DNA from 4 places in the Neobacillus terrisolis genome. Region 4 is predicted to be linked to each of the others. Evidence: predicted binding sites of a transcription regulator. Region 4 holds the regulator's gene; each other region holds the start of a gene.
What was found. Region 4 encodes Rex, which represses fermentation and respiration genes when NADH is low (regulators of the CRP and FNR family bind a similar motif). Its sites were predicted from a motif close to TTGTGAAATATTTCACAA; they were not measured.

Region 1 (3,474 bases), on a different contig from region 4:
TTGTTTCATTATAATAACTCCTCCACCTGTCTGTTTAAAAATTGCACTTGCCCATTTTGCAAAGATTCAATTTCAGCTAATGATTCCACTCGATACCCTTTTTCCCGAAGCAGCATGCCTCCGTTTTGGAACGATTTCTCTATCACAATTCCAAAACCAACTACTTCTGCATTTGCTTGCTTTACGATATCAGCCAAACCAAGGGCTGCCTGCCCATTCGCTAAGAAATCATCAATGATGAGCACACGGTCATTGGCTGCTAAAAACTTATTAGCCACCGCTATGGCATTCGTCTCCTGCTTTGTAAATGAGTAGACTTGACTGGTAAGTAAGTCCTCTGACATCGTTAATGAGATTCTTTTTCTGGCAAAAACAAGTGGTACATGAAGCATCATCGCTGCCATCACACCCGGTGCAATACCCGAAGATTCAATCGTTAATACTTTTGTGACTGCCTCGTTTTTAAAACGTTCTGCAAATTCCTTGCCAATTTCCATCATTAATAAAGGGTCAATTTGATGGTTTAAAAATGAATCTACCTTTAAAACAGTATCTGATAATATGATTCCTTCATTTACGATTTTTCGTTGCAATGCTTCCACTATGTGATCCCCTCCCTATTCGTAAATGTTATTTTTAAAAAATAGGCTGTTAATTTTGGCTGTTGATTTGCGCTCCAGGTGCTCAGCGACCCAGCGGGGGAGTCCTGGAGCCTCCTCGGCGCGATTGCGCCTGTGGGGTCTCCAGTGACACCTTCTCCCGCAGGAGTCTCGCACCTTCCGCTCCAATCAACAACGTGCTCAAAATCAACATTGTTCTTTTAAAAAAACAAAAAAGCCTAAAGGCATCTGCACTCAAATAATGAGTGAGACAATACCTTTAGGCTAATAAATAAAAGGAAAGGAAATGAAAAGAACGAACATCAATGATCGTCCTTGTTCATATTGCTCACTCATAGTCGGATTTTTTACGGAAATCCGGTAGAAACTTGCGGGCCATATTCCCGCGATTATATGAGTTAGTTACCGTATGAAATTTAAAGTTATTATATCAATATAGTTTATTCTCGTAAACCTTAAATATATTAAATTATTCCCTTATTCCGAGTTTACCCACCCTACACCCATCAACCAAAAACGCTTTGGCAAGCCAATGGAAACCTTTTCTACTTATTCACAATTACTTTTGAGTTCACATTTTATTCACATTTTCTCACAATTAAATGTGACATAAATCACCGAAGTTTCAGGTTTACACTATACCCATAATGGTAATTCATTAATTGAACATTTTGTGAACTTATTCAAACAATATGGAATATTCTCTATTGTTCGGTATGATGAAAGTGTAATCATCAAATATTTCCAAAATGTAATGAGGGGGTGTAAGGCTATGGCTAAAACGGAGCTTGGAAATAAAACCAATGCACCGATTAAACATGAAGAAGAACAATATTTAAAAGGAACATTGGTTTCCGTTTTCTTAGTCGCATTAGTCCTTATAGGTACTTGGGCAGGAGTTTATTTTATGTACGCAGATCGTTTGTAGAAGAGGGAGAGGGGAAAAAAAGCCATGCATATCCATAAGTTTGAAAAGGTTTGGCTAATTTTCGGGATAGCGATGTTAATCGTATTCTTATCGGTATTAGGGGTAAGTGCTTTTTATTTAGGAAATCAACCACCAAGCTGCTTAAATACCATTGATCCAGCAAAAGTTGATACAACAGCACCATTTGATAAGCCAGGCCTTAAAAAAGTAGAAGGAAAAGAGTGGGACTACGAGTTAGTTATTGTTGCGTCCATGTTTAATTACAATCCTGGAGCTGTAGAGATTCCTAAAGGTTCAAAAGTTAAAGTTATGGTCACTACAAAGGATGTTATCCATGGATTTGAAATCGCAGGGACTAACGTAAATATGATGGTAGAACCTGGTTTTATAAGTGAATATGTTGCTTCATTTAATAAAACAGGAGAATTCACTATTGTGTGTAATGAATATTGTGGTATGGGTCATCACATGATGACGTCGAAAATCGAGGTGGTTGAATAATGAATAATCCATCAGTGATCAAAGTTGACCGTCGTGATGGTAAATTGGCTATGGCTCATTTTTATGTAGCCTTTACTGCATTGGCAATCGGGGGACTTGCAGGACTTTTACAAACTTGGGTCCGTTCTGGTGAATTTACATTGCCTGCAGGTATTGGGTACTATCAAATATTAACTGTTCATGGTGTTTTATTAGGTCTAGTATTAACAACGTTCTTTATTATGGGCTTCCAGCATTCTGCTACAAGCGCATCGTCAGGTGCTTATTCAGACGGTGCCCGCAGAACCGGTTGGATTGGTTTTTGGGTTATGACAGCAGGAACAGTATTAGCCGCTGTAATGATTCTCTTAAATCAGGCAACAGTCCTATATACTTTTTATGCACCTTTACAAGCACATCCACTTTATTATGTTGGATTAACGCTTGTTGTTGTAGGAAGTTGGATCGATGGTGCTGCGATCTGTGCTACATATGTGAAATGGCGTAAAGCTAATCCAGGTAAAACAAGCCCATTAATGACCTATATGTCGCTTGTAAATACGATGTTATGGTATATCGCAACACTTGGCGTAGCCGCAACTGTTCTTATTCAATTATTACCTTGGTCATTAGAATTAGTTCCAACTGTTAACGTATTAGTCAGCCGTACTTTATTCTGGTATTTCGGTCACCCACTTGTTTATTTCTGGTTATTACCGGCTTATATGGCATGGTATACCGTCATTCCAAAAGTAATTGGTGCAAAGATATTCTCTGACTCACTGGCACGACTATCGTTTTTGCTCTTTATCTTATTCTCATTCCCAGTAGGGTTCCACCACCAATTAACTGAGCCTGGTATTGATCCAGCCTGGAAATTCTTACAGGTTGTTCTAACATTCTTAGTTGTTATTCCGTCTTTAATGACAGCATTCTCGTTATTTGCCACATTTGAAACCTATGGTCGTTCAAAAGGCTCAAAAGGTTTGTTTGGATGGGTGAAAAAGCTTCCTTGGGGAGACGCTCGTTTTGTTGTACCGTTCATCGGAATGCTTGCTTTCATTCCTGCCGGTGCAGGTGGTATGGTTAACGCTTCTCACCAAATGAACCAAGTTGTCCACAATACTGTTTGGGTTACTGGTCACTTCCATTTAACTGTTGCAACAGCTGTTGTGATTACTTTCTTTGGTGTTTCTTATTGGTTAGTTCCGCATTTAACTGGTAGAGTCCTTACAAAGGCTATGAATAAATTATGTATTCTACAAGGTGTTCTTTGGGCAATCGGCATGACCTTCATGTCTGGAGGAATGCACGCCGCAGGTTTACTTGGTGCTCCTCGCCGCTCAGCATTTTCTGACTATGCAGGTTCAGCCCAAGCAGCTGAATGGATTCCATATCAAATTGCTCAAGCGGTTGGCGGTAGTATCCTATTTATTTCAGTAATAT
Region 2 (3,474 bases), on a different contig from region 4:
CCTTGCGTGAAGATAACGTATCGTATTCCTGGGCCATCGACAGTTCCAAATGTTTCAATTGAATGAATGTTTCCGAGCATAATGAGCTCTCCTTCCGTTATAAGGAAACCTTCCTCTCCATATGGAAGGGGAAGGCTTCAATCTTAGTTTGCAAATAATAAATTACATTGTTTCATGGAATGTTCTGTTAATAACGTCTAATTGTTGTTCTTTAGTTAATTTAATGAAGTTTACAGCATATCCAGATACACGAATTGTTAATTGTGGATATAACTCTGGGTGCTCCATTGCATCCATTAATGTTTCACGGTTAAATACGTTAACATTTAGGTGGTGTCCAGTCTTTAATCCATAACCATCAAGGATAGAAACTAAGTTTTGAATACGGCTTTCATCGTCCTTACCAAGAGCTTTAGGAACAATTGAGAACGTATTTGAAATTCCATCCATTGCGTAGCTATAAGGAAGCTTCGCAACTGAAGCAAGAGAAGCTAATGTACCTTTTGTATCACGACCATGCATTGGGTTTGCACCAGGTGCAAATGGTTCACCAGCACGACGGCCATCCGGTGTATTACCAGTTTTCTTACCGTAAACTACGTTTGAAGTAATCGTTAAGATGGACATTGTATGCAATGAATTACGGTATGTTGTATGCTTGCGTAATTTTTTCATGAAGCTTTCAACGATTTCAACAGCAATGCTGTCAACACGATCATCATTATTACCGTATTTAGGGAAGTCGCCTTCTGTTTCAAAATCTACTGCGATGCCATTTTCGTCACGAATGACTTTAACTTTTGCGTGTTTAATTGCACTTAGAGAATCAGCTACAACACTTAGGCCGGCAATTCCAGTCGCCATAGTACGAAGGATCTCTGTGTCATGAAGCGCCATTTCAATGCGCTCATAGCTGTATTTATCATGCATATAATGGATAATGTTAAGCGTGTTAATATATAGACCTGCTAACCATTCCATCATTTGGTCGAAGCTTTCCATTACTTCGTTGTAATCAAGATATTCTGAAGTAATTGGACGATATTTTGGAGCAGCTTGAATTTTAAGCTTTTCGTCAACGCCGCCGTTAATAGCGTAAAGAAGTGCTTTCGCTAAGTTTGCACGTGCACCGAAGAATTGCATTTGCTTTCCAATTTCCATTGCGGATACGCAGCAAGCAATACCGTAATCGTCACCATATTCTGGGCTCATGATATCATCGTTTTCATATTGAATTGAGCTTGTTTTAATAGACATGTTTGCACAGTATTTCTTAAAGTTTTCCGGTAAATTCACTGACCAAAGAACCGTTAAGTTTGGTTCTGGAGCTGGACCTAGGTTATCTAGTGTGTGAAGGAAACGGAAAGAGTTCTTTGTAACTAATGGACGACCGTCAAGAGCCATACCACCGATTGATTCTGTTACCCATGTAGGGTCACCACTAAATAAATCGTTATAATCAGGAGTTCTTGCAAATTTAACAAGACGAAGCTTCATAACAAAGTGGTCAACGATTTCTTGAGCTTCTTCTTCAGTTAATACACCATTTGCAAGGTCTCTTTCGATATAAATATCAAGGAATGTTGATACGCGTCCAAGACTCATTGCAGCACCGTTTTGTTCTTTAATCGCTGCTAAATATCCAAAGTATAACCATTGGAATGCTTCTACAGCATTTTGAGCTGGAACTGAAATATCAAAACCATAAGCTGCAGCTAATTGCTTTAATTCATTTAATGCTCTGATTTGTTCAGAGATTTCTTCACGAAGGCGAATTACCTCTTCGCTCATTACAGGTGTAGTTCCCGCTAAATCTTTTTTCTTCTCTTTAATAAGGAAGTCTACTCCGTATAAAGCAACACGGCGATAGTCACCGATGATACGACCACGACCGTAAGCATCTGGAAGACCTGTAATGATTGCTGTCTTACGAGCAAGCTTCATTTCATCAGTATATGCATCGAATACACCCGCATTATGTGTTTTACGGTAATCTGTGAAAAACTTTTCTACATCTTTATTTAATTCGTAGCCATAGCTTTGACAAGCTTGAGCTGCCATACGAATACCACCAAATGGCTGCATTGAACGTTTAAACGGTGCGTCTGTTTGAACGCCGACTACTTTTTCAACTTCTTTATTTAAATACCCTGGACCGTGAGAAGTGATCGTCGAGATAATCTCTGTGTCCATATCTAATACGCCGCCATTTTCACGCTCTTGCTTCGTTAATTCCATTACTTGATTCCATAGTCCAGTTGTTGCTTCTGTTGGACCTGCTAAGAAAGAATCGTCCCCTTGGTAAGGCTTGAAGTTCTTTAAGATAAAGTCGCGAACATTAACTTCTCTTGACCAAGTACCAGTTGTAAAACTTTTCCATTGTTCCATGAATAAGCACCTCTTTAGGTAATTTAAGTATATAACAGTTTCGACGTATTTATCATACATTCATTATAACAGAATTCATGTGAGAAAAATCACTATTTTTACCTAAGAGAATTGACGATATTGTGAAATTGTTGGTATGTAAGGGTTTGTGGATTTTTGACATATTTGTGAACGGATATAAGTGGAATAATTTAGGATGAAAAATTCGAATCTGTACTATAATTGTGTGCTATTTTTCGTAGACTGTTATACAAAAAGATGATAACGTTTCCACTAACTCTATCTAATTAATAATTTGCCAATTTTCGAATGGAAAAGATACTGGAAATATTTTCAGTTCTAAAAAATTCCTACCTTGTCTATTCTCAATAAAAAAGAACAGAGATGTATTCCTCTGTTCTAGATTAGATTGCATTTTAATCTACTATTATATAGGCAATCATTGGTCCATTATGTGCTCGATCAGGATGGGTTAAACAAATGATTCGATAAACTCCTTCTTTTTCAAACTGTAGTGAAAGGACAGTTTCTTTATTTTGCTCAACAGTTCCCTTTATATTAGTGCCCTCAATAATGAAGGGATGGCTCCTGCCGTTTATTCCAAAAATAGATAAATTAAACTTTTCACCTTTATTTACAAAAATTGTACCGGGGTCCCATCTGTATGCTTCTATTTCTTTCCCATCGATTGTTTTTGCTTTAAATTCTCCTGTTACCAGATGGATCTCCCTGTTTTTTTCCTGTGGCTGGTTAATGGTGGCAATGGTTTTATTGTTTAAAAAAAGCCAAATAGAAGTCACAAAAAGGGAACAGCAAATGATGAATAGTATCGCAATCGTTTTTCTTTTTAAAATCAAGAAATGCATTCATCCACCCCCAAATAGTTGTCCATTACAATATATGCTCGGATAAGGGGAAAACTTGTCCGTTTTTTTCCAAATCTTTATTTTCCTTAACAAAATGGGACGGGAGGTCTTTAAATGGATAGTATACAAAGGAATGGAGATCCTCTGTTAGTCGGAACACAATTGCATGCGAAAGGATGGGTTCAGGAAGCTGCGTTAAGAATGTTAATCAATAATTTGG
Region 3 (3,474 bases), on a different contig from region 4:
GGTACCAAAATGCGAACCAAAAACAAAACTGCTTCAGTTTAGAAAGCTTGACCGCTTTTCACAGCTAGAGTCAGTTTTTTTTGGTCTTTATGAGCCGATTGAATCTGTAACAGATGAGGTCACGGTCGACGAGATTGACCTTCTGATTGTGCCAGGGCTTGCTTTTTTGGAAAAAGGTTATCGTCTTGGTTTTGGAGGAGGATATTATGACCGCTTCTTAAAGGACTACCAAGGAAATAAACTTTCACTCGCCTTTGATTTACAATTGGTCGAACACCTCCCGATTGAAACACATGACCAGCCTGTCCCAAAAATAATTACCGATCGTCAGGTTATTGTGACTTATGATTAATATAATGATCTATGCAACGGTAATTTTCATTACGGCTATTAGCGGGTATTCTTTCCGGTTTTTAACTAAATCTGGGGCTTTAGCGGCTGCCATTATAGGTGGAGCCGTCGCGCTTGGCTTTGGATGGAAAGGATTATTTGTGTTAGGGACATTCTTTTTTACCTCAAGTATTTGGTCCAAATTCAAGCGGGATTTGAAGAAAAGGATTGAAGAAAAACATGTAAAGGGATCCCGTCGCGATTGGCAGCAAGTAATCGCCAACGGGGGCATCGCGGCGATTTTCAGCATATTCAACTTTTCTTTTGAACATGATATTTGGCTATTGGGTTTTTCAATTGCAATAGCAAGTGCGAATTCAGATACGTGGGCTTCTGAACTAGGCACGTTAAGTAAAAAACCCCCCTTACTAATTCGTACATTTAAAAGATCCGAAAAGGGGACGTCTGGCGCAATCAGCATGCTCGGGTCGACTGCCGGTTTTTTGGGTGCATTTTTGATCGCGATTATAACGAGCCTTCTATTCCGTTTAGGAAATATTTACCTTATTATCATTCTTCTGTTCGGATTTCTAGGAAATATCTTTGATACCATTTTAGGAGCTTTCCTGCAAGCATCATATAAATGTCCTATATGTTTAGCTGATACCGAAAAAAAAGTTCACTGTAACCAACCTGCTAGTTTGAATAGAGGTTTTTCGTTTATGAACAATGATGTTGTTAATTTTCTTTCCGGTTTATTGGCTGCAATTTCTGGTATCGTATATAATTTTTACCTTTTGTAACGAAATATCCATATAGAGGGCGCTTTCATCGATCAAAATAGCCTAGAAAAAGTTTGTGAAATGTTGCACAATATAAATTAGAAAGACTAAATGTTTTTTTAAAAAGATGGTTATAATGATAATGAATTCCTAACTAGGAGGTACTTCTTATGAGAGATCACGTTAACAGAGTTGTATTAATTGGAACTGGGTTTGTAGGGTCAAGTTATGCTTTTGCCATGCTGAATCAAGGTGTTAGTGAAGAATTTGTTATGATTGACTTAAATAAGGAAAAGTCTGAAGGAGACGCAATGGATTTGAATCATGGACTTCCATTTGCTCCTGCAGCAACTAAAATTTGGTTTGGAGATTATTCCGATTGTAAAGATGCAGACATTGTTGTTATTTCTGCAGGTGCCAATCAAAAACCTGGTGAAACAAGACTTGATTTGGTTGAAAAAAATACTGCCATCTTCAAAGGAATTGTCGAGCAAGTAATGGCTAGCGGATTTGACGGAATTTTTGTCGTTGCAACAAATCCTGTTGATATTTTAACGTATGTAACATGGAAATTTTCTGGGCTTCCAAAGGAAAGAGTCATCGGTTCTGGTACGATCTTGGATACAGCACGTTTCCGTTATTTACTAGGAGATTATTTTGCAGTCGACCCTCGGAACGTTCATGCTTATATAATCGGTGAACATGGGGATACAGAGCTTCCAGTTTGGAGTCATGCAGATATCGGAGGATTACCTATCTCTGCTTGGGCGAAGACGAAAAAGGATTTCCGCCAGGAGGACCTTGACGAATTATTTATTAATGTAAGGGATGCTGCGTATCAAATTATCCAGCGCAAAGGTGCTACATATTATGGAATTGCCATGGGTCTAGTAAGGCTAACAAAAGCCATTTTACAAAATGAAAATTCCGTGTTGACAGTTTCCGCTTATCTAGAAAATAAATACGGTCAGGAAGATTTATTTATTGGTGTTCCTGCTGTTGTGAATCGAAGCGGTATTCGTGAAGTCGTAGAACTAAGCTTAAGTCCAGAAGAACAAGAAAAATTCAAGCATTCTGCTGAAGTCCTAAAAAATATTATAAAATCTTCATTTCATAAATAAAAATTGACGAAGGCTGCCTTTAATGGCAGCCTTTATTAATGTTGAGGAAAATGTTCTTTGTTTCTTATTCCATGGATAATATTGAAAAATATAACTCACAATAATAAAAGGAGGGATAACCATGCGAACTTTTACATCAATTTTTATGATTGGTTTGGCTGGATTTTTGGCATTTAAGAATCGGTACCGATTAATAAATATCATTCTAGGAAAGGGTTTTATTCGTAAACTGCTTGTCGGTTCTGTGTTAAGCATTCCTGGAGTTCGGGATAAAATGATGCAAACTTTTTTCTCAAGACCAGCTCAATGGTAAAAAGGCCTATTTTCGGGCCTTTTTATTTTTTCAAGGTTGTTATTTAGGTTACAGATTGAATTTGGTTTATAATATTGTTAAATAACAAAAATTAGAGACTTTACTAAAAATCATCATAAAGCATGTTTACATAGAAAGTAGGGGAAGAGTTGAATTTCCAAGAGGATTATTTATTTTGGAGGTTGGCCGAATTATTCATATCTAAACATGATTATCGGTTAATTCAAATGAAAGGGAATGATCACGAACTCTGGCTTGAAAATACATCGAATAAACAGGGACAAATCATCAGAATACTGCGCCACAATGTTGATTGGAGCAATTGGATGCAAAGAGATATCGAAATGACCGCTGCCATTGGTGAGAATTTTAGAAGGCGGTTTATAAGAGGCGAATTAACGATACAGAATATCTACATAACTCCCTATCCCCCTGTGGATGATTATCAATTTCGGATTGAAAAACCCTTTGTTTTGCCCAATAGCAAAAAGACTCGAGTTTGCACGACAATGTTGATGCCTAATGAACTTGAGAAATCATTACAAGAGCTTAGCGCGATTTTAGGGTTCCCGATCGAAGTTACGCTTGATGGGGAGTATAATGAGCAAGATATACAAACTATTAAACAATTAACACTTGCTCACACTGTGATGATGGCAAAGAAAGAAAAAGCGATTTTTGAGAACGGGAAACCGCTGTTTACATATGTATTTTTAGTTATTCAAATCGGAATTTTGATGATAATGGAATTTATGGGCGGGAGCACCAATTCATCTACCCTTATACAGTTCGGAGCCAAGTTTAATCCTTTGATCCTTGAAGGGGAATGGTGGCGCTTTTTTACGCCTATGTTTCTTCATATCGGCTTTTTACATTTATTAATGAATTCGATAGCATTATTTTATATGGGACCCTTAGTTGAACGGAT
Region 4 (3,474 bases):
TTGCTCCAACCAAGACAATGTATCGATGTCTAAATGGTTGGTAGGTTCGTCTAAAATAAGAATATCCGGTTTTGTTAACAATAGCTTACCAAGGGCCAGCCGTGTTTTTTGTCCACCGCTAAGGCTGGAAATCTTTGTTGTATAATCAAAGCTATGGAAATTTAATCCATGCAATACAGAACGGATATCGGCTTCGTATTGATAGCCTCCCAAGTCTTTAAATTGGGTTTGGAGAAGATCGTAATCTTTTAATAATCTTTCATATACGGAGGTATTATTAAAGATTGCTGGGTCCGACATTTGTAACTCAAAATGTCGTAATTTCTGCTCAAGGTTTTGTAAGGATTCAAATACGGTAAGCATTTCTTCCCAAATCGACAATGTTGATTCAAGTCCGGTATTTTGCGCTAAATAACCGATGGTTACTTCCTTTGGCTTCATGATTTCTCCGGAATCATACGACATGTGTCCGGCGATAATTTTAAGTAAGGTTGATTTTCCTGCCCCGTTTCGACCAACTAATGCAATTCTGTCACGGGTTTGTACTTCAAGTTTTATATTCGATAAAATAAGATCTGCGCCATAAAATTTATTTAATTGGTTAACCTGCAATAATATCATGATATTCACCTCAACTACGATAGAGTAAGTGTAACGTATTCCTGGCATATCATCAATAACCGTAACATGTGAAGAAAAATACAAGTTTGATTCACACTTCATGGAAAAAATAGTGTATCATTCATAAAGAGAGGTGTTGTATGCATGGGAGAATTTACTCATTTTAATGAAGAAGGCCGTGCGAAAATGGTCGATGTAAGCAGTAAACCGGAAACTGTTCGAACGGCAGAAGCCCATTCAAGTATCACTGTAAGCAGTGAAATATATGAGAGAATCACCAATAATGAAATGAAAAAAGGGGATGTTCTTGCGGTAGCACAGGTAGCAGCAGTAATGGCCTGCAAGAAGACGTGGGAGATCATTCCGATGTGTCATCCTATTCCGTTAAATGGTGTCGATGTTTCTTTTTCATGGGAAAAAGAAAATGATGAATATACATTGCTCATTTCAGCGAAGGTGAAAACAAAAGGAAATACTGGTGTCGAAATGGAAGCGTTAACAGCTGCGTCGGTTTGTGCGTTAACGGTTTATGATATGTGCAAAGCCGTAGATAAAGGCATGGTAATTGGAAAAACATATCTGATCGAAAAAACCGGTGGAAAAAATGGGGACTTTCGTAGAGAGAACCGTGTGAAATAATCTTAAATGGGAGAGGCGTGTTGACATGTCGAATGACAATACAACCAAAATTCCACAAGCCACTGCAAAGAGATTACCACTGTATTATCGTTTTTTGAAAAATTTACATTCATCAGGTAAACAGCGTGTATCATCAGCAGAGCTAAGTGAAGCAGTTAAAGTTGACTCAGCAACGATTCGACGGGATTTTTCTTATTTTGGCGCATTAGGGAAAAAGGGCTATGGCTACAATGTTAACTATTTGCTAACCTTTTTTCGAAAAACGCTGGATCAGGACGAACTGACGAAGGTTGCGTTAATTGGTGTCGGGAATCTAGGAACGGCATTTTTAAATTACAATTTCTTAAAAAATAATAATACAAAGATTGAAATCGCATTTGATGTAGATGAGGCGAAGGTCGGCACAAAAATTGGAGATGTACCCGTTTACCATATGGATGATTTAGAGCAAAAGATCGAAGAAGAGGATATTCAAGTGGCCATTTTAACGATACCTGCTCCTGTGGCCCAAACTACTACGGATCGGCTCGCATCTGTAAACATTAAAGGGATTCTAAATTTTACACCTGCTCGATTAAATGTCCCTTCAAGCATTCGAGTTCATCATATTGATTTAGCGGTAGAATTACAATCACTCGTCTATTTCTTAAAGCATTATCCAAATAGCACAGAAGAATAATCAAAAAATGAGCCCGTTATCTAGGCTCATTTTTATTTTGGGTTATTTTTCTTAATTTAAAGTAAAGGGCTACCAATTTTAGCCCAGAGCCGAAATCAAATGTGGCGAGGAGGACAAGGATGATACTAAAGAAATCCCAGCCATATTGATTAACATTATCAATCGCAAAATAGGTAAATAAACAAGCTAAAACAATATGAATACTTCCGGTAAGCAAAGGTGATTGTATCATAAAAATCCTCCGATAAAGCTTTGAATTTTTTCTGATTGTTCAATGAGCCGATCGATATCCTCTTTATACACAGTTTGGATCAGCACAACGAGCGTGTTCATTGAAACATGGGCAAAGATGGGTACGATAATTCGCTTTGTTTTTACATAAAGATAGGCAAAGGTAAAGCCCATCGCTGAATATAACAAAGTATGCTCCGGTTCCATGTGAGCTAAAGAAAAAATAACGGAGCTTATGAGAGCAGATAAAAAGAAATTCAGTCGTTGATAAAGAGCTCCAAAAATAATTTTTCGAAAAACAATTTCCTCTAAAATAGGTCCGATGATCGAGCTGATTAAAATAATAACTGGAAAGCTTTCGATCACGGTTAATATTTGTTGGGTATTATCCGAGCCTATTTTGATTCCTAGCATCGCTTCAATATTGGCTGCAACTTGTTGAGCAAATAAGGCAAGAAAAACACCGGAAATGGCCCAGAAGATCGACAAGGATATACTAGCTTGATTCCGTTCTAACCTAGTCGTAAATTCACCGCGCAAAACCCAAAGCACAAGGATAAGGGATACAGTAAAGCTTGTGACAAGCCAAATCGGAACGGCCAGTATTTTCATTTCGCTCGCTGAATATCCAAATAGAGTCCCAATGTAGGCGGTTAAGGGTAAACCAACAAGACTAGACAATTGTAGAGTTAAAAAGATAATAATGACGATCCAATACTCTTTTTTCAAATTATGCTTCTCCTTAAAAAAACTAATGAACTAAGCTCAATTGTACAAATTATCAAGGGTAGATACAAATGAATAAGATTTGTAGAAAAAATTTTTTGCCAATATGGATAAAAACGGTAATAAGATGCATACTTTATAAGGTTGAGAAAAGCATGGACCAAAATAAAAAAAATTTACCATCTCTCTTGCAAAAGATGGTGCAATTATTTATTATAATAATTGTGTTAGCACTCGATAGAGGAGAGTGCTAATAAATAATAATCTACATATTATTTGAGGAGGTTGTTTCTCTTGTTAAAGCCAATTGGTGATCGTATTGTTATTGAGCTTGTTCAGTCAGAGGAAAAAACTGCAAGCGGTATTGTTCTACCGGACACTGCTAAAGAAAAGCCACAAGAAGGAAAAGTAATTGCTGTTGGTTCAGGTCGTGTTCTTGACAGTGGAGAGCGTGTGGCAGTAGAGGTTGCTGTAGGCGATCGCATTATCTTCTCAAAATACTCCGGTACAGAAGTGAAATACCAAGGTACTGAATATTTAATTCTACGTGAAAGCGATATTCTTGCTGTAGTAGGCCA

Region 1: the regulator Rex is predicted to act here: its motif matches at 1,292-1,309, upstream of ACI48O_RS15020 (cytochrome c oxidase subunit 2A).
Region 2: the regulator Rex is predicted to act here: its motif matches at 2,466-2,483, upstream of pflB (formate C-acetyltransferase).
Region 3: the regulator Rex is predicted to act here: its motif matches at 1,187-1,204, upstream of ACI48O_RS12510 (L-lactate dehydrogenase).

Annotation. Positions count from the first base shown of each region.
Region 1 is NZ_JBKFGH010000022.1:171,690-175,163, forward strand. It holds gene ACI48O_RS15010 (nucleobase:cation symporter-2 family protein) at 1-9, opposite strand, end outside; gene ACI48O_RS15015 (xanthine phosphoribosyltransferase) at 9-602, opposite strand; purine riboswitch at 936-1,037, opposite strand; gene ACI48O_RS15020 (cytochrome c oxidase subunit 2A) at 1,393-1,548, shown strand; gene ACI48O_RS15025 (cytochrome c oxidase subunit II) at 1,573-2,049, shown strand; gene ACI48O_RS15030 (b(o/a)3-type cytochrome-c oxidase subunit 1) at 2,049-3,474, shown strand, end outside.
Region 2 is NZ_JBKFGH010000020.1:55,296-58,769, forward strand. It holds gene pflA (pyruvate formate-lyase-activating protein) at 1-80, opposite strand, end outside; gene pflB (formate C-acetyltransferase) at 163-2,388, opposite strand; gene ACI48O_RS13385 (cupredoxin domain-containing protein) at 2,805-3,254, opposite strand; gene hutU (urocanate hydratase) at 3,369-3,474, shown strand, end outside.
Region 3 is NZ_JBKFGH010000018.1:106,022-109,495, reverse strand. It holds gene ACI48O_RS12520 (5-formyltetrahydrofolate cyclo-ligase) at 1-352, shown strand, start outside; gene ACI48O_RS12515 (DUF92 domain-containing protein) at 345-1,133, shown strand; gene ACI48O_RS12510 (L-lactate dehydrogenase) at 1,283-2,233, shown strand; gene ACI48O_RS12505 (hypothetical protein) at 2,355-2,546, shown strand; gene ACI48O_RS12500 (rhomboid family intramembrane serine protease) at 2,696-3,474, shown strand, end outside.
Region 4 is NZ_JBKFGH010000047.1:4,801-8,274, forward strand. It holds gene ACI48O_RS22020 (ABC-F family ATP-binding cassette domain-containing protein) at 1-621, opposite strand, end outside; gene moaC (cyclic pyranopterin monophosphate synthase MoaC) at 766-1,260, shown strand; gene ACI48O_RS22030 (redox-sensing transcriptional repressor Rex) at 1,286-1,939, shown strand; gene ACI48O_RS22035 (YdiK family protein) at 1,956-2,171, opposite strand; gene ACI48O_RS22040 (CPBP family intramembrane glutamic endopeptidase) at 2,168-2,899, opposite strand; gene groES (co-chaperone GroES) at 3,191-3,474, shown strand, end outside.